4 regions of the Agrobacterium sp. DE0009 genome follow, and region 1 is predicted to be linked to each of the others. Evidence: predicted binding sites of a transcription regulator. Region 1 holds the regulator's gene; each other region holds the start of a gene.
The links. The regulator PhoB, encoded in region 1, activates phosphate uptake and scavenging genes when phosphate is short. The targets are predictions, from matches to a motif close to TGTCATNNANCTGTCAT.
Positions count from the first base shown of each region.

Region 1 (4,848 bases):
CCCTTGGCAACCGCCATGATATCGGGCGCGACGCCGGTGTGCTCATAGGCGAAAAGCTTACCCGTACGTCCGACGCCGGTCTGAACCTCATCGAAGATCAGCAGCATGCCATGCTCGTCACAGAGCGAGCGCAGCAGTTGCAGGAATTCCTTCGCCGGCGCGCGGATGCCGCCCTCGCCCTGAATCGGCTCGATCAGCAGCGCTGCTGTTTCGGCCGTGATGGCGGCCTTCAGCGCATCGACGTCACCGAAGGGAACCTGATCGAAACCTTCAACCTTGGGGCCGAAACCTTCGAGATATTTCTGCTGGCCACCAGCGGCAATGGTCGCCAGCGTCCGGCCATGGAAGGCGCCTTCAAAGGTGATGATGCGAAACTTCTCAGGATGGCCCTTGGAATAATGGTAACGGCGTGCGGTCTTGATCGCGCATTCCAGCGCTTCCGCGCCGGAATTGGTGAAGAAAACCTTGTCGGCGAAGGTTGCTTCCGTCAGACGCTTGGCAAGCTTTTCCTGGCCCGGCACTTCATAGAGGTTGGAGACGTGCCAGACCTTTTCGGCCTGCGTCTTGATCGCCTCCACAAGGTGCGGATGGGCATGGCCCAGCGAATTCACAGCCACGCCAGCCGCAAAATCGAGATATCGCTCGCCGCTTTCCGTGTACAGCCAGACGCCCTCGCCTCGCTCAAAACGCAGGGGGGCTCTTGCAAATGTATCGAACAATGGCGCGGCGGCTTCGGCCATGGCTGTATCACTCCTTGCGCAAATGCGCTGTAAGACGGTTGTCAATAGGCTCTTAGGGTTATCCCTTGCCTGAAAATCAAAAATGCCGCCTCGCGGCGGCAGGGGCACTATTGTCACTTCGCTTGCCGATGTCAACAAAAGTCCGTATTCCCTAGGGTTCTCAAGCCCTAGTAGGTGGCTGGGCGCCAGACCCAAGGTGTTGCCTTTCTGACTCAACTCGCCAGCAAGTTGGGGAAAACCGCAAAATCGATTCGAGATGATTCCCGCGACTCTTGCCACGGAGTCTGCGTGGCACTAGGTTAATCGCTAATTACTAGACTGCAATGCGGCGGAACTAGTCACCAAAAATCAGGCAGAAACCACACTCGCGGCACACCCGCGAGACGGAGAGGGATTCTGCCAAAAATACACGCGAAAAGCGGAGAAGCGGCATGAACTGGACAGACGAACGGGTCGAAAAGCTCAAGAAATTGTGGTCCGAGGGACTTAGCGCCAGCCAGATAGCAGCGCAGCTGGGCGGCGTCAGCCGCAACGCCGTCATTGGCAAGGTCCACCGTCTCAACCTGCCGGGTCGCGTCAAGGCTGGCGGTCCTGTCACTTCGGCGCGCACAGCGCCCAAGCGGACTGCTGCCCCTGCCCCTCGCGCGGCGAATTTTGCTGGCCGCGTCAACGCTGCACCGGCACGGATCCTGACGCGTTCCAACGCCGCGACCGCCCTTCAGGAAGAGGTCGGCATCGAGACCGCGGAAGTTCTCGATTACGTTCCTTCCAGAAACGTCGTCACGCCAATCTCCCGTCGTCTGACGCTGACGGAACTGACCGAGCGCACCTGCAAATGGCCGGTCGGCGACCCCTTGAAAGACGATTTCCATTTCTGCGGCTGTGAAGCGCTGGAATCTTCGCCCTATTGCAAGTTCCATGCGAAACTCGCCTATCAGCCGGTAAGCGAGCGCCGTAAGGCTTGAGTGTTGCGGCACGCATTCGACACTCAAAAACTACGGGCCTTCGGGCCCGTTTTTTTGTGCCAAAACCAGAGCGGATCGGGATCAACCACAACAAAAGGCCCGACACCAATCCGGTTTCGGGCCTTTTGTTTTCGCGGAAAATTACCTTGATGGAACGCGCCAGTCGGATGGCGTCCGCTCAGGCTTCCATGGAATAGCCGGCGCCGCGCACCGTGCGGATGACATCCTGCATGTGCGAAAAATTAAGCGCCTTACGCAGGCGTCCGACATGCACGTCGACGGTACGCTCATCGACGTAGATATCATGGCCCCAGACACCATCGAGCAATTGCGAACGGGAGAACACCCTGCCCGGAGAGGTCATCAGGAATTCCAGAAGGCGAAACTCCGTCGGACCGAGACGCACTTCACGGCTTTTGCGGTGAACGCGATGCGTCTCGCGATCCAGTTCGATATCCCCGCATTTCAGCACCGAAGACAGAACCTCGGGGCGGGCCCGGCGGAGCATGGCCTTGACGCGGGCCATGAGTTCCGGCGTGGAGAACGGCTTGACGACATAATCGTCCGCACCCGTTGCGAGGCCACGAACACGTTCGCTTTCCTCGCCGCGAGCCGTCAGCATGATGATGGGCAGGCGTTCCGTTTCCGGCCGCATTCTGAGCCGACGGCAAAGCTCGATACCGGACACACCAGGCAGCATCCAGTCTAGAATGAGAAGATCGGGGGTACGTTCCTGAAGCCTGATTTCCGCCTCGTCACCACGGGGTATCGTGTCGACATCGTATCCCTCAGCCTCGAGATTGTAACGAAGAAGGACGCTGAGCGCTTCCTCATCTTCCACAACTGCAATCTTGGGCACCATATGCTGAACTCCGCAAGGCTTTGCCTGTCTCTTACTCGGTCACCGAACCGAGCGTGTTGGAACTGTCGTCCTTCGGACGCTCGCCCTCCGGCTGGCTGCCGGTGGTCATGTAATAGATTGTCTCGGCGATATTGGTGGCATGGTCGCCGATGCGCTCGATGTTCTTGGCGCAGAACAGAAGATGCGTGCAGGTCGTTATATTGCGCGGGTCTTCCATCATGTAGGTCAGAAGCTCGCGGAAGAGCGAGGTGTACATGGCATCGATTTCCTCATCGCGCTCGCGGATGGCATTGGCCTTCTCGGCGGAGCGGGTCGAATAGACGTCGAGGACTTCCTTGAGCTGCACCAGCGCCAGTTCCGACAGGTGTTCGAGACCACGGGCAAGCTTGCGCGGCACGCCGGTGCCGGCAACCGCAATCACGCGCTTGGCCGTGTTCTTGCCAAGATCGCCCACACGCTCGAGATCGGCTGCAATACGCAGCGTGCCGATGATTTCACGAAGGTCTGCCGCCATCGGCTGGCGCTTGGCGATGGTGACGATTGCCTTGTCGCCGATCTCACGCTCGGCGTGATCGAGGATGGTGTCGTCAGAAATGACTTTCTGCGCCAGCGCGGCATCCGAGTTCACGAGCGCCCGCACGGCGTCGGCACACATCTGTTCGGCAAGGCCACCCATTTCCGAAATACGGCGTGTGAGGAATTTCAACTCCTCATCATAGGCGGACATGATATGCGAATGGGTCGTTGTCTGGTTCACGGTCTAGTCCTCCGGCTTGGCCTGCAGGCCGTGCCCGGAGCGGGACACGGCAGCGGCACCAGTCTTGTTCGGTTTCTTTGAAGCGCCGGCCTGTATCAGCCGAAGCGGCCCATGATGTAATCCTGCGTGCGCTGATCATCCGGATTGGTGAACATCTTGTCGGTTTCGTTTTCCTCAACAAGATGACCAAGGTGGAACATGGCCGTGCGCTGGGAAACACGCGCCGCCTGCTGCATGGAGTGCGTGACGATGACGATGGTGTAGTTTGTCCGCAGCTCGTGGATCAGTTCCTCGACCTTCGCGGTGGCAATCGGGTCCAGCGCCGAGCAGGGCTCGTCCATCAGGATCACTTCCGGGCTGACGGCGATCGCACGGGCGATGCAAAGGCGCTGCTGCTGACCGCCGGAAAGGCCCGTGCCGGACTCATGCAAACGGTCCTTCACCTCGTTCCAGAGACCGGCTCGCTGGAGGCTCTGCTCAACGATCTGGTCCATATCCGCCTTGTTGCGGGCGAGCCCGTGGATCCGCGGGCCGTAGGAAATGTTTTCGTAGATCGACTTCGGGAAGGGGTTCGGCTTCTGGAACACCATACCGACGCGGGCGCGCAGTTCCACCACATCGATCGCCTGGTCGTAGATATCGTCGGTATCAAGCGTGATCTTGCCGGTGACGCGGCAGCCGTCGATCGTGTCGTTCATACGGTTCAGGGTGCGCAGGAACGTGGATTTGCCGCAGCCCGAGGGGCCGATCAGCGCGGTCACGGTGTTTTCCCGGACGTTGAGGTTCACATCGTAAAGCGCGCGCTTTTCGCCGTAATAAACCGATACGTCCTTACCGATCATCTTGTATGAGACTTCATTCATTTTCTTGTCCAGCGCCTTTTCAACTGCTGCTTCCGACAACATGTTCATTGCTCAATCTCCCTTTACCAGCGCCGTTCGAAGCGGCGACGCAACAGGATTGCGCCCACATTCATGACGATGAGGAACAAAAGCAGGATGATGATAGCGCCGGATGTCCGTTCGACAAAGGCGCGCTCTGCCTCATTCGCCCACATGTAAATCTGCACCGGCAGGGCCGTGGACGGATCCATCGGCGTTGTCGGATAGTTCGCGACGAATGCCACCATGCCGATGAGGAGCAGCGGCGCCGTTTCGCCCAGCGCATGCGCCAGGCCGATGATCGTGCCGGTCAGGATGCCGGGCATGGCAAGCGGCAGCACGTGGTGGAAGATCGTCTGCATCTTGGAGGCACCGAGACCGAGCGCCGCTGCACGGATCGAGGGCGGCACGGCTTTCAGGGCGGCGCGGGTCGCGATGATAATGGTCGGCAGCGTCATCAGCGTGAGCACAAGCCCGCCGACTAGCGAAGCCGAGCGCGGAAAGCCCATGAAGTTGATGAAGACGGAGAGACCAAGCAGACCGTAAACAATGGAGGGCACAGCCGCGAGATTGTTGATGTTTACCTCGATGAGGTCGGTCAGACGGTTCTTCGGGGCGAACTCTTCGAGATAGATCGAGGCCG
Region 1 is NZ_VEIU01000001.1:1,521,065-1,525,912, forward strand. Features, by position in the region: gene FS804_RS07685 (aspartate aminotransferase family protein) at 1-740, opposite strand, end outside; gene FS804_RS07690 (GcrA family cell cycle regulator) at 1,172-1,705, shown strand; gene phoB (phosphate regulon transcriptional regulator PhoB) at 1,884-2,567, opposite strand; gene phoU (phosphate signaling complex protein PhoU) at 2,599-3,294, opposite strand; gene pstB (phosphate ABC transporter ATP-binding protein PstB) at 3,420-4,235, opposite strand; gene pstA (phosphate ABC transporter permease PstA) at 4,250-4,848, opposite strand, start outside.

Region 2 (4,848 bases), 790 kb from region 1:
GGTTGCTCGAGGAGGCTATCGGCGCAGGTGTGGGCAAGTGGTTCCTGTTACAGGCGCTTTATGCCGCCTGGCAGGACAATCCACAGCGGGTGACGGTCACGACCAACACGCTCGACCACCCGCGCGCGCTGCAGCTTTACCAGATGATGGGTTTTTCCCCAGTCGGCACCTATGAGGCATGGGTGGAGCCGCTTGCCGATACCGAGCTTTTGGAAATCTCTCTGCGTCATTGAGCTTGTTTCAACTTCACGCTTCCCCATCGTCGTCAGTCAAGGATGGGGAGCGACGTTAAGCTTACACCTTTTCGACAATCAGATGGGTGGCGCCCTCACCCGCCACGGTACCGGTACAGCGGTAACCGAGCGACGCCCAGTCCATGCCTTCGAAAAGTGACTCGCCGCGACCAAGGAACACCGGCGCCAGCGCCAGGTGCAATTCATCGATGAGGCCTGCGGCCATGTACTGGCGGATGGTAGAAACACCGCCACCAATGCGGACATCCTTTCCATTCGCAGCCGTGAGCGCCCTGTCGAGCGCTGCCTGGATGCCTTCCGTCACGAAATGAAAGACCGTACCGCCCTTCATCTCGAAGGACGGACGCGCATGATGCGTCAATACGAAGACCGGAACATGATAAGGCGGTTCCTCGCCCCACCAGCCTTTCCACTTTTCATCCGCCCAGGCACCACGTACAGGGCCGAACATGTTGCGGCCTAAAATCCAGGCTCCGATATTGGCGAAACTCTTCTGGGTAAAATCCTCGTCGAGGCCGGTCGATCCACCCTCCTTGCCGAACATGCGATGAAAGGTACGGGTCTTGAAGGCCCATTGGTGCAGCTCTTCGCCTTTCGCACCCAGCGGATTCTCCAGGCTCTGGTCTGGTCCTGCGCCATAGCCATCAAGTGAGACGGCGAAATTGCGGACGACAACGTTCGGCATGGCACTCTCCTCCCGTTCAAGAGGCAGATTACCAGCAGATCGGCCTCAGATTTCCCGTTCCAGATTGACCGCCGTCGGGATTTGTCCGCCGGCGGCGCCCTTGTCCTGCGTGACGGTGTTCATGAGATGATCGGCGATCAGCTCCGCCTGGAATTTGCCAAGCTCGTAGCAATAGGTGATTTCGCGCTTTTCCGCCGACCAATAAACATCGGGGCGGCCGCAGGACTTCGCCGTCAGCTTCACATCGCCCTTCAGGCCATAACCGCTGAAACTGCGGCTGATGAGATCGAGAACCTTCGATTCCTTGACCATGATGGCATAAGGCTCGAGGTCAGGGTCGCGCGGCGGCACGTAGCTGACGGAAAATTTCGATGGTGTCTGGCTGCGGTGAGACGCTAGGAATTTCTCCCAGGCCGAGGCTACACCCGGATAGGCAGCAACACATTTGTCGAATTCGGTATTGGGAAGCCCCATCATCGTGGCCAGATCGCCGTACCCGTCCTTGTCGCGGCCGACCATCAGGCAGGCCATGTTACGGTCGCGGCTTCGGTCCGGCACCAGCGCGGAAAACACCGGAGCTTCGTGCTCCGGTAGCGTTTCCGCCTCACGCGCGAGATACCAGCTGTCTGTGGCGTTGACGAGCGCCGTGTCGAGCCATTCCTCATTGGCCTGAAGGATAAGCGTGCCGGCCAGCTGATCGGCTGGCGCCTGGGCGCTTGCCGTCTCCGCCGTGCCGAAATCCGAGATCAGCATGCGCGATCCCTCATGGTAAAGCGAGAAAATCGCGTTGCCGATGACGAAGTTGACTGCCTGCTGTAGCTGATCATCCGACAGGCCGTCGAGCCCGGACGCCATCTGGGCCTGCGTCGGAACCGTCAATGACATGAGAGCCAGCGGAACAGCGGCCATAAAACGACGGAACATAAAATCAGACCTTCCGGGAACGAGGAGCGCCACTGATTCCCCAAGCTAACGAGTCACGCAATGGGCTGGTTGCATCACCTGTCAAGAATCGGGTGGATAGTGCTCCATTTCGGGATCATAGCTGCAAAGAAGCAACGCCGATCACCTCTCAGGAGACCCTGCCATGACAACTATCGTCTTTACTGCAATGCCGGCTAAAGAAGCAGAGGCCTTCCGGGCCGGGGCGGCGGACGCCTATGGCCACACGCCGGAGAAGGTCATTTCGCCCGGCGGCATTCCCTGCCGCCATTGCCTTGGCCAAATTGATGAGGGCGAGCCCATGCTGCTCCTCGCCTATCGCCCCTTCCCTTCACCTCAGCCCTATGCCGAGACGGGACCTGTGTTTCTGCATGAAAGAGCCTGCGAGCGTTATCCTGAAAGTGATGAATTGCCAACGATGCTAGACAGCCCTGACTATATTGTCCGTGGATATTCGGCAGACGACCGCATCGTCTACGGCACCGGCGCGGTGACCCCCACCGAAGAGATCGCGTCACGCGCCGGACAGCTTCTGGAGCGCGAAGACATCGCCTATGTGCATGTGCGTTCTGCCCGCAACAACTGCTATCAGTGCCGTATTGATACAGCATAAACCGAGCATTGGATAAGTTTTAACCTAACGGCTAAACCGGTTTCAAACTTTTCAAGTCTAGGATGCCTCTGTCAGAAACAATAAATTTTGAGCGTCAACATGGCAAACAACCTCAACATGGCGACACGCAGCGCACCGCGCAGCAAGACGAGAATTTTTGCCACCGTCCATTACTTCAGCCAGTCGACAAGAGGCCGTGTGGTTGATCTTTCCGCCACCGGCATGGCGCTTGAACTGGACGGACCTTTCGCCGCGGCAAAGGGAAGCCGGGTCAAGGTGCAGAGCGACGACCTCGGCTTCATCGAGGGGGTCGTCCAGTGGCAGCACATGAACCGCCTTGGCCTTCAGCTTAAGCTTTCCACCAACACGCTGGCGCAGCTTTCCTCATACTTCCGCTTCTTCCATGAAGAAGTGAAACCGACGCTGGCGCGCTGATCTGCCCTGCGTCCGCAGAGGGATGCGCGGCAATGATAACGCGCATTCCATGGCCCGGAGACGTCAGGGCCGCATGTCGGCCATAAAAAATTTATCAAAAGGTTGAAAAAAGCCCCGTCTGTCACGAGCCTGTCATTTTGGTGATGGACTCCTCGGCGATTGCTTCTACCCTGTCGTTTTCCATGACAGCGCAAGCTTCATCCCAAGGAGTTCCCATGTCGTCGCTTCTCGCTCTCCACCCCATTACCCGGCGTTCGCTTCTCGGCGGCATTGCAGCCTCGTCGGCATTAGTAATGTTGCACCCCTTTGCGGCGCGTGCAGCGTCCAATCAGGCGCATCTGCGCATCATGGAAACGACTGATATCCACGTTCACGTCTTTCCCTATGATTATTACGCCGACAAGCCGAACGATACGATGGGGCTTTCCCGTACCGCCTCGATCATCGACAAGATCCGCGCCGAGGCCGGTAATTCGATGCTGGTCGATAATGGCGACTTCCTGCAGGGCAACCCGCTCGGCGACTATATCGCCTATGAGCGGGGCATGAAGGCTGGCGACAAGCACCCTGTCATCAACGCCATGAACGTACTGGGCTATGATTGCGGTACGCTCGGCAACCACGAATTCAACTATGGCCTCGACTACATGTCGAACACGCTGGCGGGTGCTGGTTTCCCTTACGTCTGCGCCAACCTCACCAAGGGCCAGCTGGCGTCCGACCCCAAGAATGACGAGCTTTTCTTCAAGCCCTACGTCATTCTGGAAAAACAGATCCGCGATGGCGGCGGCGTGACCAGCCCGGTCAAGGTCGGCATCATCGGCTTCGTGCCGCCGCAGATCATGATGTGGGATTCCAAGAACCTAGAGGGCAAGGCCCAGACGCGTGACATTGTCGAGGCGGCGAAAGCCTGGGTGCCCGTGATGAAGGAGGAAGGGGCTGACATCATCATCGCCCTTTCCCATTCCGGCATCGATGGCAAAGGCCAGACCGAGCGCATGGAAAACGCCTCGCTTTATCTGGCGGGCGTCGAAGGCATCGACGCCATCTTCACCGGCCACCAGCATCTCGTTTTCCCCGGACCGAAGACCTGGGACGGCATTGAGGGCGCGGATGCCGTGAAGGGCACGCTGATGGGCAAGCCGGCCGTCATGGCCGGCTTCTGGGGCTCACATATGGGTCTCATTGACCTGCTGCTCGAAAAGGATGGGAAGAGCTGGAAGATCATCGACTTCACCTCTGAGGCACGCCCGATCTACCATCGCGACGACAGCCGCAAGATCGTTGCTGACTATACCGACAAGCCGGAGGTTCTCGCCGCCGCCAAGGCCGATCACGAAGCGGCGCTCGCCTATGTGCGCCGCCCCGTCGGTAAAACCTCTGCACCGCTCTATTCCTATTTCGCGCTGGTGGCCGATGATCCGTCCGTGCAGATCGTTTCCAACGCCCAGACCTGGTACATCAAGGACATGCTGAAGGAAGGGCAATATAAGGACCTGCCCGTACTTTCCGCAGCAGCCCCCTTCAAGTCCGGCGGTCGCGGCGGCGCGGATTACTACACCGATGTCCCCGCCGGTGACATTGCGATCAAGAACGTCGCCGATCTCTATCTCTATCCGAACACGGTGCAGGCGGTGCTGATCAACGGTGCGCAGGTGAAGAACTGGCTGGAAATGTCTGCCGGCATGTTCAACACGGTGGAGGCCGGCGCCAAGGATGCGCCGCTCCTCAATGCCGACTTCCCGTCCTACAATTTCGATGTCATCGACGGTGTTACCTACCAGATCGACATTTCCAAACCGGCGAAATTCGACAAGGACGGCAAGGCCGTCAATCCCGACAGCAACCGCATCGTAAACTTGCAGTTCAATGGCAAGCCGATCGATCCCGAACAGAAATTCGTGGTAGCCACCAACAAT
Region 2 is NZ_VEIU01000001.1:732,311-737,158, forward strand. Features, by position in the region: gene sseA (3-mercaptopyruvate sulfurtransferase) at 1-233, shown strand, start outside; gene FS804_RS03725 (dihydrofolate reductase family protein) at 295-939, opposite strand; gene FS804_RS03730 (DUF4344 domain-containing metallopeptidase) at 985-1,863, opposite strand; gene FS804_RS03735 (DUF1203 domain-containing protein) at 2,027-2,494, shown strand; gene FS804_RS03740 (PilZ domain-containing protein) at 2,594-2,929, shown strand; gene FS804_RS03745 (bifunctional 2',3'-cyclic-nucleotide 2'-phosphodiesterase/3'-nucleotidase) at 3,145-4,848, shown strand, end outside.
Region 2: FS804_RS03745 (bifunctional 2',3'-cyclic-nucleotide 2'-phosphodiesterase/3'-nucleotidase) is a predicted target of PhoB. The motif match lies at 3,049-3,065, and genes of this name have one in related genera.

Region 3 (4,848 bases), 240 kb from region 1:
AACTCGGCATCCGACAGCCGCATCTGCATGTAACGCTTCACCTGGTCGATGAACTGGGTCGCGTCTGAAGATGTCTCCGGGCGTAACATGCGGCATTGAAGGTTCATCAACTCGAACAGCCTCGCATCGGCATTCGGATTGACCGCATCCAGCAACGGCGCTGGAAAGCGCATGGTGTGAATGGGTTGGGAGAAACTGACGCGCGTGCTCATCCTCTCTTTAAAAAGCTGAAGGTTACTCGGTTTTGGCCGCTCCAGGCCGATATCGACCTGGTTGGTGCGGTCGCCGAGGATATCACGCAGGCGCTGCATCAGGATGCCGAGGACAAAATCCACGTATTGCTCGCGTTTGGCGATAACTGGCGCGAATGTCCAGGACAGGGTCGCCTGCTTCGCATCTGTCACCATCGTGAAGTTACTGTTGTTGGTCGCGTAATACACATGGTCCTGAAGAAAGCGCAGGAAGGCCCGCACGGTCGGCGCACTCATCAGGCCGTAGCCGAAGGCGCCGGATGCACCGGCTGTAAAGGTGGCCGCGCATTGAAGACCGAAGGTGTCGTCGCCGGCGATCAGGGCGCAGGTTTCGAGCAGCCGACAAAATCTGTCGAGGCTGATGCGTTCCGTCAGGCTGCTGAATGTAGCAGGGTCAATGTCCAGAGCCGTGCAGATCGGAGTGATATCGATCCCGCGTGAGCGGGCATAATTGCTGACGCCGGCGGCAAGGCCAGCCACCACGGTAATCTCGTCGCTGATCCTTTTGTCAGGCATCCCTCGCCTTGGCGTACCATTTTCTTAGTTGTCGTACGATGGTAAGCATGGGAAAGGGGTTTGTCGAGAAGCGTGGCGCCTCGTTTCAGGCGTGCCGGTAGGTGCAGCTTTGCTCAAGAACCTGCATGATCGCCCGCCCGGCTTCTTCGATCGCGCCACTATTGTCGACAGTCGTGACGTCGAAATCGCCGGCGACGGTGAGCGAACTGCGTTCCAGCCGTCGCAGAATATCGTCCCGGCTCTCGCGCCCGCGTTGCTCCAGTCGCATCGCCAGCACATCGGGCCGCGCAACGATGTTTAGGACTTTAAGACGGACAAAGGCGGTGCCGAAATGGGGCAGGGCAGATCGTGAGCCATTGGCGATCACCACGTCGCCCGCCTCAAGATGACGGTGGACGGTAGAAGGAATGCCGTATTTAAGCCCGTGTGCTTCCCAGGAAACGGCAAAGGCACCCGCATCTTCCAGACGGTTGAACTCCTGCATGGAAACGGCGTCGTGGTTTTCACCACCCGCATCGCAGCTGCGGGTAATGACGCGACGGGTAAAATGAAAGCCGGGTCGGCCGGCAAGCTGGACCGAGGCATAGTCCATCAGCGTGTCCTTGCCGGCGCCGCTCGGGCCGACAACAACGACCATCGTGCCGGGCGATTGCGCGCGCCGGCTATCATCCCCATCAATGCTCATGCCACGCGCTTGCCTTGACGCCAGACGGAACGGGCGACCGGAACGCCCTCTTCGCGGTGCACTCGCACCAGATCGGCCCGCAATCCCGGCGCGATGCGACCGCGGTCAAGAAGGCCGACCGTGCGCGCCGGCGTGGCCGTGACCATACGCAGTGCCTCCGGCAGGCTGATTCCCTCCACCTGATCGGCAAGCAGGAAGGGTGCGAACAGCAGGCTGAAAGGCACATAGTCGGATGACAACACATCCAGCACCCCGATTTCGGCGAGGTCACGGGCGGCGATATTGCCGGAATGCGACTTGCCGCGAACGATATTGGGTGCACCCATGAGCACGCTCATGCCCGCGCTGTGCGATGCCTTGGCCGCTTCGACGCTGGTCGGGAACTCCGCCAGCTTCACCCCATGGCCGATCGCCTCGCCCACATGCGCCTCGGTGGCGTCATCGTGGCTCGCAACGGTAATGCCACGCTCAGCGCAGCGGGCGGCGAGATAATCACGATGCTTGGCGGAATATTCGGCCGAGGCTGCCTGCCGGCGCTGCACAAATTCGGCAAAGGCCTCATCGCTCAAACCGCGCTTCTTCTGATAATAGAAGATGTATTGATCCATGGACTGAAATTGGCGCTGGCCCGGTGAGTGGTCCATCATCGAAATCAGCCGCACGCGCGGATCGGTCTCGAAGTCTTCAAAATGTTCCAGCACATCGGCGGACGCCACCTCACAGCGCAGATGCAGAAGGTGGTCGGAGCGCAGGCGATTCTGGTCCGCCGCCGCCTCGATGGCGTCAGCCATCTCCCGCATTTCGCCCTTTTTGAAACCGCCATCCTCATCCGAGCCAAGGCGCAGGCAATCGAAAACCGTGGTGATGCCGGAGGCGGCGACCTGGGCGTCATGAGCCTGGATCGCAGCGATCTTGTCCCAGGTCACGCCGGGACGCGGCGAATAATGCTGTTCCAGATGGTCGGTATGCAGTTCTACCAGACCGGGGATCAGAAAGTCCCCTTCAAGGTCTTCTCCTGATTTCGAAGCGCCTTCGCTGATGTCGGCAATCTTGCCGTCACGGATCAGAACGGAGCCCAGAATAATATCGTCTTCCAGAACGATACGGGCATTGGAAAGGGCGTGCTCGGTCATGGGATCGCATCTTTCTTGGGTGGCTCAGCAAACGGATGCCAGCTGTGAACGGTAAATGGTGCGCCGCGCTCCTCTTCAATGAAAAGGGCAAGGCCGGAAAGGGTGAGCGGCTTGTCGACAAATTCGGAAAACTGCGCAGAAAGCATGTAGCGCACGGCAGGCTGCTCGGCCTCGTCGATGCGTCCGGTCAGCGTCATGTGGAAACGAAAGTCATCCATCACATGCGGATAACCCCAAAGCGACAGATTTTGCCGCTGGCTTTCGGTCAGCATCTGCGGCCGGCGGCGGGCAATATCGGTTTCGGACAGGGGCGCACGGAAGCGGTCGAAATGATCCACGATCTCCGCGGCAAAGTCCTGCAGCGGCTGGTAAATGCGATCCGGCACCAGAGCGAAGAATGGCCCAAGTGCATCGATGACAATACGCGGAATGTCGAAAACCTGCTTCTCGGAAGTGAACTCTGTCAGAGCCGCCACCAACTCCGCTTCGCTGTATTTTTCCGCAAGCTCGAAAGGCGCCTTCAGCGTTGCGTGGAAACCGTAACGACGCGGTTCCTCAGTCATCCCGGCATAATCGGCGTGGTCATTATACAACGTGCCGGAAAATGCATTGCGGCCCAGCCAGCGCGATGCTCTCTCAGTCAGCGGATGATCTTTAGCCGGGGAAAAATAGATGGCATAGCGCACGGCAAGCACTCTTCAGTGTCATGGGGAACCAGGGATGAAAAGCTATTTGGCGTGACTCGCCCGCTTCCCGCAAGGTCAGGAGTGCGAGGTAATGGCTTTCCGTGACAGAATGATGATGCCGCAAGAAAAAAGTGCTCGAATGCTAGGAGGCTTCCAGAAACATGGGTGATCTATCGGGACAAACCGGGGTAGAACTGATGATGAAATCAGGCGAGGCGGCGGAGTAATGACAACCGTAACCGTCGTCATTTCGTCTACAAAGTCTAATGCTGTGCCTTGCCGATCAGGCGCGAGCGCAGCGAATTGGAGATGTGGTCGAACAGGAAGACCACAAAGAGGATGAGCAGGACCATATAGGCGACCTTGTCCCAGTCGGCATTGGTGCCCATTGCTTCCAGCAGTTTGAGGCCGATGCCGCCCGCACCCACTGCGCCGATGATGGTGGCGGAGCGGGTGTTGCTTTCCCAGAAATAGAGCGACTGCGAAATGAAGACCGGGAGAACCTGCGGCAACACGCCGAAACGATTGACAGCCATCGGCGATGCGCCGACCGACTTGACGCCCTCACGCTGCTTGTCGTCCACGTTCTCCAGCGCTTCGGCATAAACCTTGCCAAGCGCCCCGGTGTCGGTGAAGAAGATCGCGGCAATGCCGGGGATCGGTCCGGGACCGAAACTGCGGGTGAAGAACAGCGCCCAGATCAACATGTCGATGGATCGCAGGAAGTCGAACAGGCGCTTCATGCCCCAATTGGCGGCCTTGTTGGCGGTGATGTTGCGGGCGGCAATGAAGGCGAGCGGCAGGGCGACGAGCGTGCCGAACAATGTGCCGACAAACGCCATGACCAGTGTCTGCATCAGCTTGGACAGGATGTCGGCATGTTGCCAGACGCCGTTATCAAGGAAATCATCCACCATGTGGCCAATATTGGAGCGGGCCGGATCGAGCCTTTCTCCCCATAGGGCGAGAGCCGCCAGTTGCGCGTAGCTCTTGCCCCAGAATTCGGAATGCGTGTCGAAGAAGAAATTCGCCCAGCCGAGGAAGCGGCGCTGCACATAGACCTGGCTCGTGCGGATCTCGGCCTGACCTGCGAAGCCGTAATGCACGAGCACCTTGTTGCCATCTTGCTGGATTTCATCCGGTGCGTTTTGAGGTGCGAGGGCCTTCTCCCCATTGATGACGATGGGATAGCCGATGCCATCGACATACACATCCACCTGCGTCGGCGTCACGTCGAGGCGATTGTCCGAGCCCGCATAAACAACGCTATATCCACCATTCGGCAGCGGCTGCAGCCAGTCGATCCTGGCATCGGCCGGGTATTGCCCGCGGCTCGACCATTGCGGCTCCACCTTCCCGTCTTCGAAACGAAGGCGCGGTTGGGCACGCCATGAGTACCAGTCCTGAATATAGCTGGAAGCCCGATCCCACCGCCCCTGCATGAAGGCCGGGCCAACGTTGAAAAAGAAAAAGCAGCCGATGAGATAGGCGGTCACGGCAATAAGGCCGATAAGCAGACCATATCGCTGCATGGCGCTGCGGTTGAATACCGCAGGATGGGCAGCCGTCAGCCTCTC
Region 3 is NZ_VEIU01000001.1:1,762,503-1,767,350, reverse strand. Features, by position in the region: gene FS804_RS08940 (AraC family transcriptional regulator) at 1-767, opposite strand, end outside; gene phnN (phosphonate metabolism protein/1,5-bisphosphokinase (PRPP-forming) PhnN) at 853-1,452, opposite strand; gene FS804_RS08930 (alpha-D-ribose 1-methylphosphonate 5-triphosphate diphosphatase) at 1,449-2,585, opposite strand; gene FS804_RS08925 (DUF1045 domain-containing protein) at 2,582-3,280, opposite strand; gene phnE (phosphonate ABC transporter, permease protein PhnE) at 3,535-4,848, opposite strand, start outside.
Region 3: FS804_RS08925 (DUF1045 domain-containing protein) is a predicted target of PhoB. The motif match lies at 3,373-3,389, and genes of this name have one in related genera.

Region 4 (4,848 bases), 240 kb from region 1:
CACCTGCTGGCGGATGTAAAGGAGGCCGCAGAATGAGCGACGCACCGCTTCTGAAAGTCCGAGACGTTTCCAAATATTACGGCGAGCGTGCCGGTTGCCGCAACGTCTCCTTCGAGCTTTATCCCGGAGAGGTGCTGGCGATCGTTGGTGAGTCCGGTTCCGGCAAGACCACGCTGCTCAACTGCATTTCCACCCGGCTGATGCCAACGGCGGGCAGCGTGGAATATCGCATGCGCGATGGCTCCATGCGTGACCTCTATCATATGGGCGAGGCCGAACGGCGTTTTCTGATGCGCACCGACTGGGGTTTCGTGCATCAGAACCCGGCGGATGGCTTGCGCATGGCGGTGTCTGCCGGCGCCAATGTCGGCGAGCGGCTTATGGCCGTGGGTAACCGGCATTACGGTAATATCAGGCAATCGGCCAGCGAATGGCTGGAGCGGGTGGAAATTGGCACCGACCGTATCGATGACCAGCCGCGCGCCTTTTCGGGCGGCATGCGCCAGCGCCTGCAGATTGCCCGTAACCTCGTCACTTCTCCGCGTCTCGTTTTCATGGATGAGCCGACCGGTGGTCTCGATGTCTCTGTACAGGCGCGCCTGCTCGATCTGGTTCGCGGCCTCGTCAACGATCTCGGCCTTGCCGTTGTCGTCGTCACGCATGACCTCGCGGTTGCGCGGCTTCTTTCCCATCGCATGATGGTGATGAAGGGCGGCGATGTCATTGAGCACGGACTGACCGACCGGGTGCTGGACGACCCCCGCGAGCCCTACACGCAATTGCTCGTTTCCTCCATTTTGCAGGTCTAGCCGCGCGATTCCGAAAAGCGGCTCCCGCTTTTCGCAGAAGATCAGCGCAGGAAGAGAAAATCCACCATGCCGACACCTCTCATCGTTTCGGAAGTCTTTAAAAGCTTCACCATGCATCTTCGCGACGGCATCGAGCTGCCTGTCGTCCGCGACGTGAATTTTTCCGTCTCTGGCGGCGAATGCGTCGTGCTCGGTGGCCCTTCTGGCATCGGCAAAAGCTCGATCCTGAAAATGCTCTATGGCAATTACGCCATCGACAGCGGGCAGATCCTTATTCGTCATCAGGGCGAGGTTGTCGATATCGGCAGCGCTTCACCCCGCACAATTCTCGATATCCGTCATCGCACCATCGGTTATGTCAGCCAGTTTTTGCGGACGGTACCCCGCGTCGCGGCGATTGACGTGGTTGCCGAACCGCTTCTGGCGCGCAAGGTTGCCGCTCAAGATGCGCGTGAGCAGGCGGCCGCACTGCTTTCGAAACTCAACCTGCCACGGGAATTGTGGTCGCTTCCGCCCGCCACCTTTTCGGGCGGCGAGCAGCAGCGCGTCAATATCGCGCGCGGTTTCATCACCGATCATGCAATCCTGCTTCTCGACGAGCCAACGGCCTCGCTCGACGCCACCAACCGGCGTGTGGTGGTGGAGATGATCAGGGAGAAGAAAGAAAAGGGTACCGCGCTGCTCGGCATTTTTCACGATGAAGAAGTGCGAGAGGCCGTGGCCGACCGCATTCTCGACGTCTCGCAATTTTCGCCCCGGAAGGCAGCAGCATGAACTCCAAACTCGGCCTCGAACCCGTCATCCACGACAATGCCCGTGTCCTCAATTCCTCGATTGGCCGCTTTACCGAAATTTCGGAGCGCTGCCGCATCGAGGAGGTCGAGATGGGCGACTATTCCTACGTCATGCAGGATGGCGCGATCTGGTGCGCCACCATCGGCAAATTCGTCAATATCGCCGCTTCCGTCCGCATCAACGCCACCAACCATCCGATGCAGCGGGCGACCCTGCACCACTTCACTTACCGCGCCCACAATTATTGGGACGACGCGGAAGACGAGTCCGACTTTTTCGCCGCCCGCCGCGCCAGACGCGTGGTGATCGGCCACGACGTATGGATCGGCCATGGCGCCACCATCCTGCCGGGTGTCAACGTCGGCAATGGCGCTGTCATCGGGGCTGGCGCCGTCGTCTCGAAGGACGTTGCGCCCTATACGATTGTCGGCGGCGTTCCCGCGAGGTTGATCCGCGACCGCTTTCCGCCTGAGGTCGGCCAGCAGATGGATGATCTGCGCTGGTGGGACTGGGACCACAAGAGGCTGCGCGACGCACTCGATGATTTCCGCAGCCTGTCAGCCGAAGATTTCATCGCAAAATATCGCGGCTGAGACATCGCCCGTCTGATATATCCCCCGGGACCTATCCGGGGGTTAGTTTTTAAGCGTTGTCGATCATTCCGAAAAGGTTGGTTCGAACTTTCGCCGGCGAAATGCAGTCGCGCTACATCAGCACCTTGTAATATTTTCTTCATCAAACTGACATTCGCACTTCACGCACCATTGTTATGTCCAACCCCGTCATAAGAAGATTGGACGGGGAAATGAGCTTTCACCTGAAGCAAGTCACGCGCCGTTTCGGCAACCATACCGCGGTCGATGCCGTGAATGTCGAAATACCGCAGGGACAGATGGTAGGCGTGATAGGACGTTCCGGAGCGGGAAAGTCGACGCTGCTGCGGATGATAAACCGGCTCATCGATCCCTCCTCCGGCTCAATTCATTTCAACGATACCGAAGTTTCGTCCTTGAAAGGTGCCGCGCTCCGCAACTGGCAGCGCGACTGCGCCATGATCTTCCAGCAGTTCAATCTCGTCCCGCGCCTCGACGTGCTTACCAATGTCATGCTCGGTCGCCTCAACCACCGTTCGACGCTGCTCAGCCTCTTCAACATCTTCACGGATGAAGAGCGGCTGATGGCGATCGCCGCACTTGAACGGCTGGGCATCGAGCATGTGGCAATGCAGGCCGCAGGTACGCTTTCCGGGGGCCAGCAACAGCGCGTGGCGATTGCCCGCGCCCTGATGCAGTCTCCGAAGATGGTCCTGGCCGATGAGCCGATCGCCTCGCTCGACCCGCTGAACGCCAAAATCGTTATGGACGCGCTGCGCGACATCAACGAGCGCGAAGGCATCACTGTCGTTACGAATCTGCACACACTGGATACGGCGCGCAACTATTGCGAACGCATCATCGGCATGTCGAAAGGCCGCGTCGTTTTTGATGGCACGCCGGCTGAGCTGACGGCTGCCGCCGTGACGGAAATCTACGGCACGGACTCACACGGCGCCGGCATCGACGAGACCATGACCTCGACCAGTATAACCATTCCCGGCGCGCAACTTGCCGCGCGTCCGGTGCAGCAATCTGCCGGCCCAGAACCGCTCGCTCTCGCCGGGCTCTGAGGAACCGCTCAGCATCGTTTGCGTCCGCGTCAAGGGCCAACATCTCACAACAACTCCGGCTCGCCGGGAAACAGGAGAAAGTCCATGTTGAAGAAATTGCTTCTCTCGGCAGTCGCCCTTGGCGTTCTGGCCGGTTCCGCCATGGCTCAGGACATCAAGGTTCTGCGCATCGGTCTCGACGGTTCCGAAAACGAGGCAGACCAGATCCGCAACGCCAAGTGCGTCGCCGATGGCCTCAAGGCTGCAACGGGCGTTTCCGAAGTTCAGGTATTCCCGTCGCCGGATTATAACGGCGTTATCCAGGGTCTTCTCGGCGGTACCATCGACATCGCCTCCATGGGCGCGTCGTCCTATGCCAAGATCGCCATCGCCGACCCGAAAGCCGTCGATCCGATCCTGACCTATACGGGCTCTGACGGCTCCAGCGGCTATTACACCATCATGGTTGCCCGCAAGGACAGCGGCATCAAAACCCTGGCGGATGCCAAGGGCAAGAAGATCGGCTTTGCCGACCCCGACTCCACATCTGGCTTCCTTATTCCAAACGTTGCCATCCCTAAGGAAACCGGCACGCCGATCAAGGAATACTTCTCCGAAACCGGCTTTGGTGGCGGCCACGAGAACCTCGTTCTCGCCGTTCTCGACAAGAAGTTCGATGTCGGAACCACCTTCGGTTCGGGCGTTGGCAAGTGGGAAGACGGCTACTCCGGTGGCAACCTTCACCAGATGGTCAAGAAGGGCAACCTCGACATGGACGATATCGTTGAAGTCTGGAAGTCACCGCTGATCCCGAACGGCCCGCTGCTCGTTGCCAACAAGATCGGCGACAGCATGAAGCAGAAGGTCGAGGACTTCTTCATGGAACTGCCGAAAAAGGACCTCGCCTGCTTCCAGGGTTTCACCCAGGGCAAAAACACCGCCTACATCAAGGTCGACCCGTCCTTCTACCAGACGATCATCGACGCCCGTAAGTCCGTTATCGGCGGCTGATTCTCAAATCATATCAGGAAGCGGCGGTGCCTGGCGGCATCGCCGCTTTTGCCAGTAAAGGAAGAGCGGCATGGCGACCACACTGCACCAGGGCACCCTCTCGCCCGAGGGATTGAGCGCATCGTCCAAAACGATCATGCGTCACTATCAGCAGCAGCTCAAGACGCGACGAATCTACACCGTCATCTCGCTCGTGATCTTTCTCGCCATCCTTGCCGCCTCCCTGAATTTTGCCAATGCGGCCAATTCAGGTAAGTTTTTCGAGCGCCTGCCCTATTTCTTCGATTTCATGAAGACCTTCGTGCCTGATAGTCCGCTGGAAGTCTTCCGGGCGATGTTTGACCTGCCGTCGCCCTATGCGGATGGTTCGCTGAAATATAATTATGTCGCCGATCGCGTTTACATCGCCGATGGTTTCTACATCCCGCATTTCATCTACCAGCTGATCATCACGCTCAATATCGCGCTGGTTTCGACGATCATTGGCACCGGCTTTGCCTTCGTGCTCTGTTTCTTCGCCTCCACCAATCTCATCGGCGCGGGGCTCGTGCGCTGGGTGGTGCGCCGGATTATGGAAGTGTTGCGGGC
Region 4 is NZ_VEIU01000001.1:1,757,151-1,761,998, forward strand. Features, by position in the region: gene FS804_RS08885 (alpha-D-ribose 1-methylphosphonate 5-phosphate C-P-lyase PhnJ) at 1-36, shown strand, start outside; gene phnK (phosphonate C-P lyase system protein PhnK) at 33-809, shown strand; gene phnL (phosphonate C-P lyase system protein PhnL) at 876-1,583, shown strand; gene FS804_RS08900 (DapH/DapD/GlmU-related protein) at 1,580-2,197, shown strand; gene phnC (phosphonate ABC transporter ATP-binding protein) at 2,410-3,270, shown strand; gene phnD (phosphonate ABC transporter substrate-binding protein) at 3,355-4,260, shown strand; gene phnE (phosphonate ABC transporter, permease protein PhnE) at 4,331-4,848, shown strand, end outside.
Region 4: phnC (phosphonate ABC transporter ATP-binding protein) is a predicted target of PhoB. The motif match lies at 2,335-2,351, and genes of this name have one in related genera.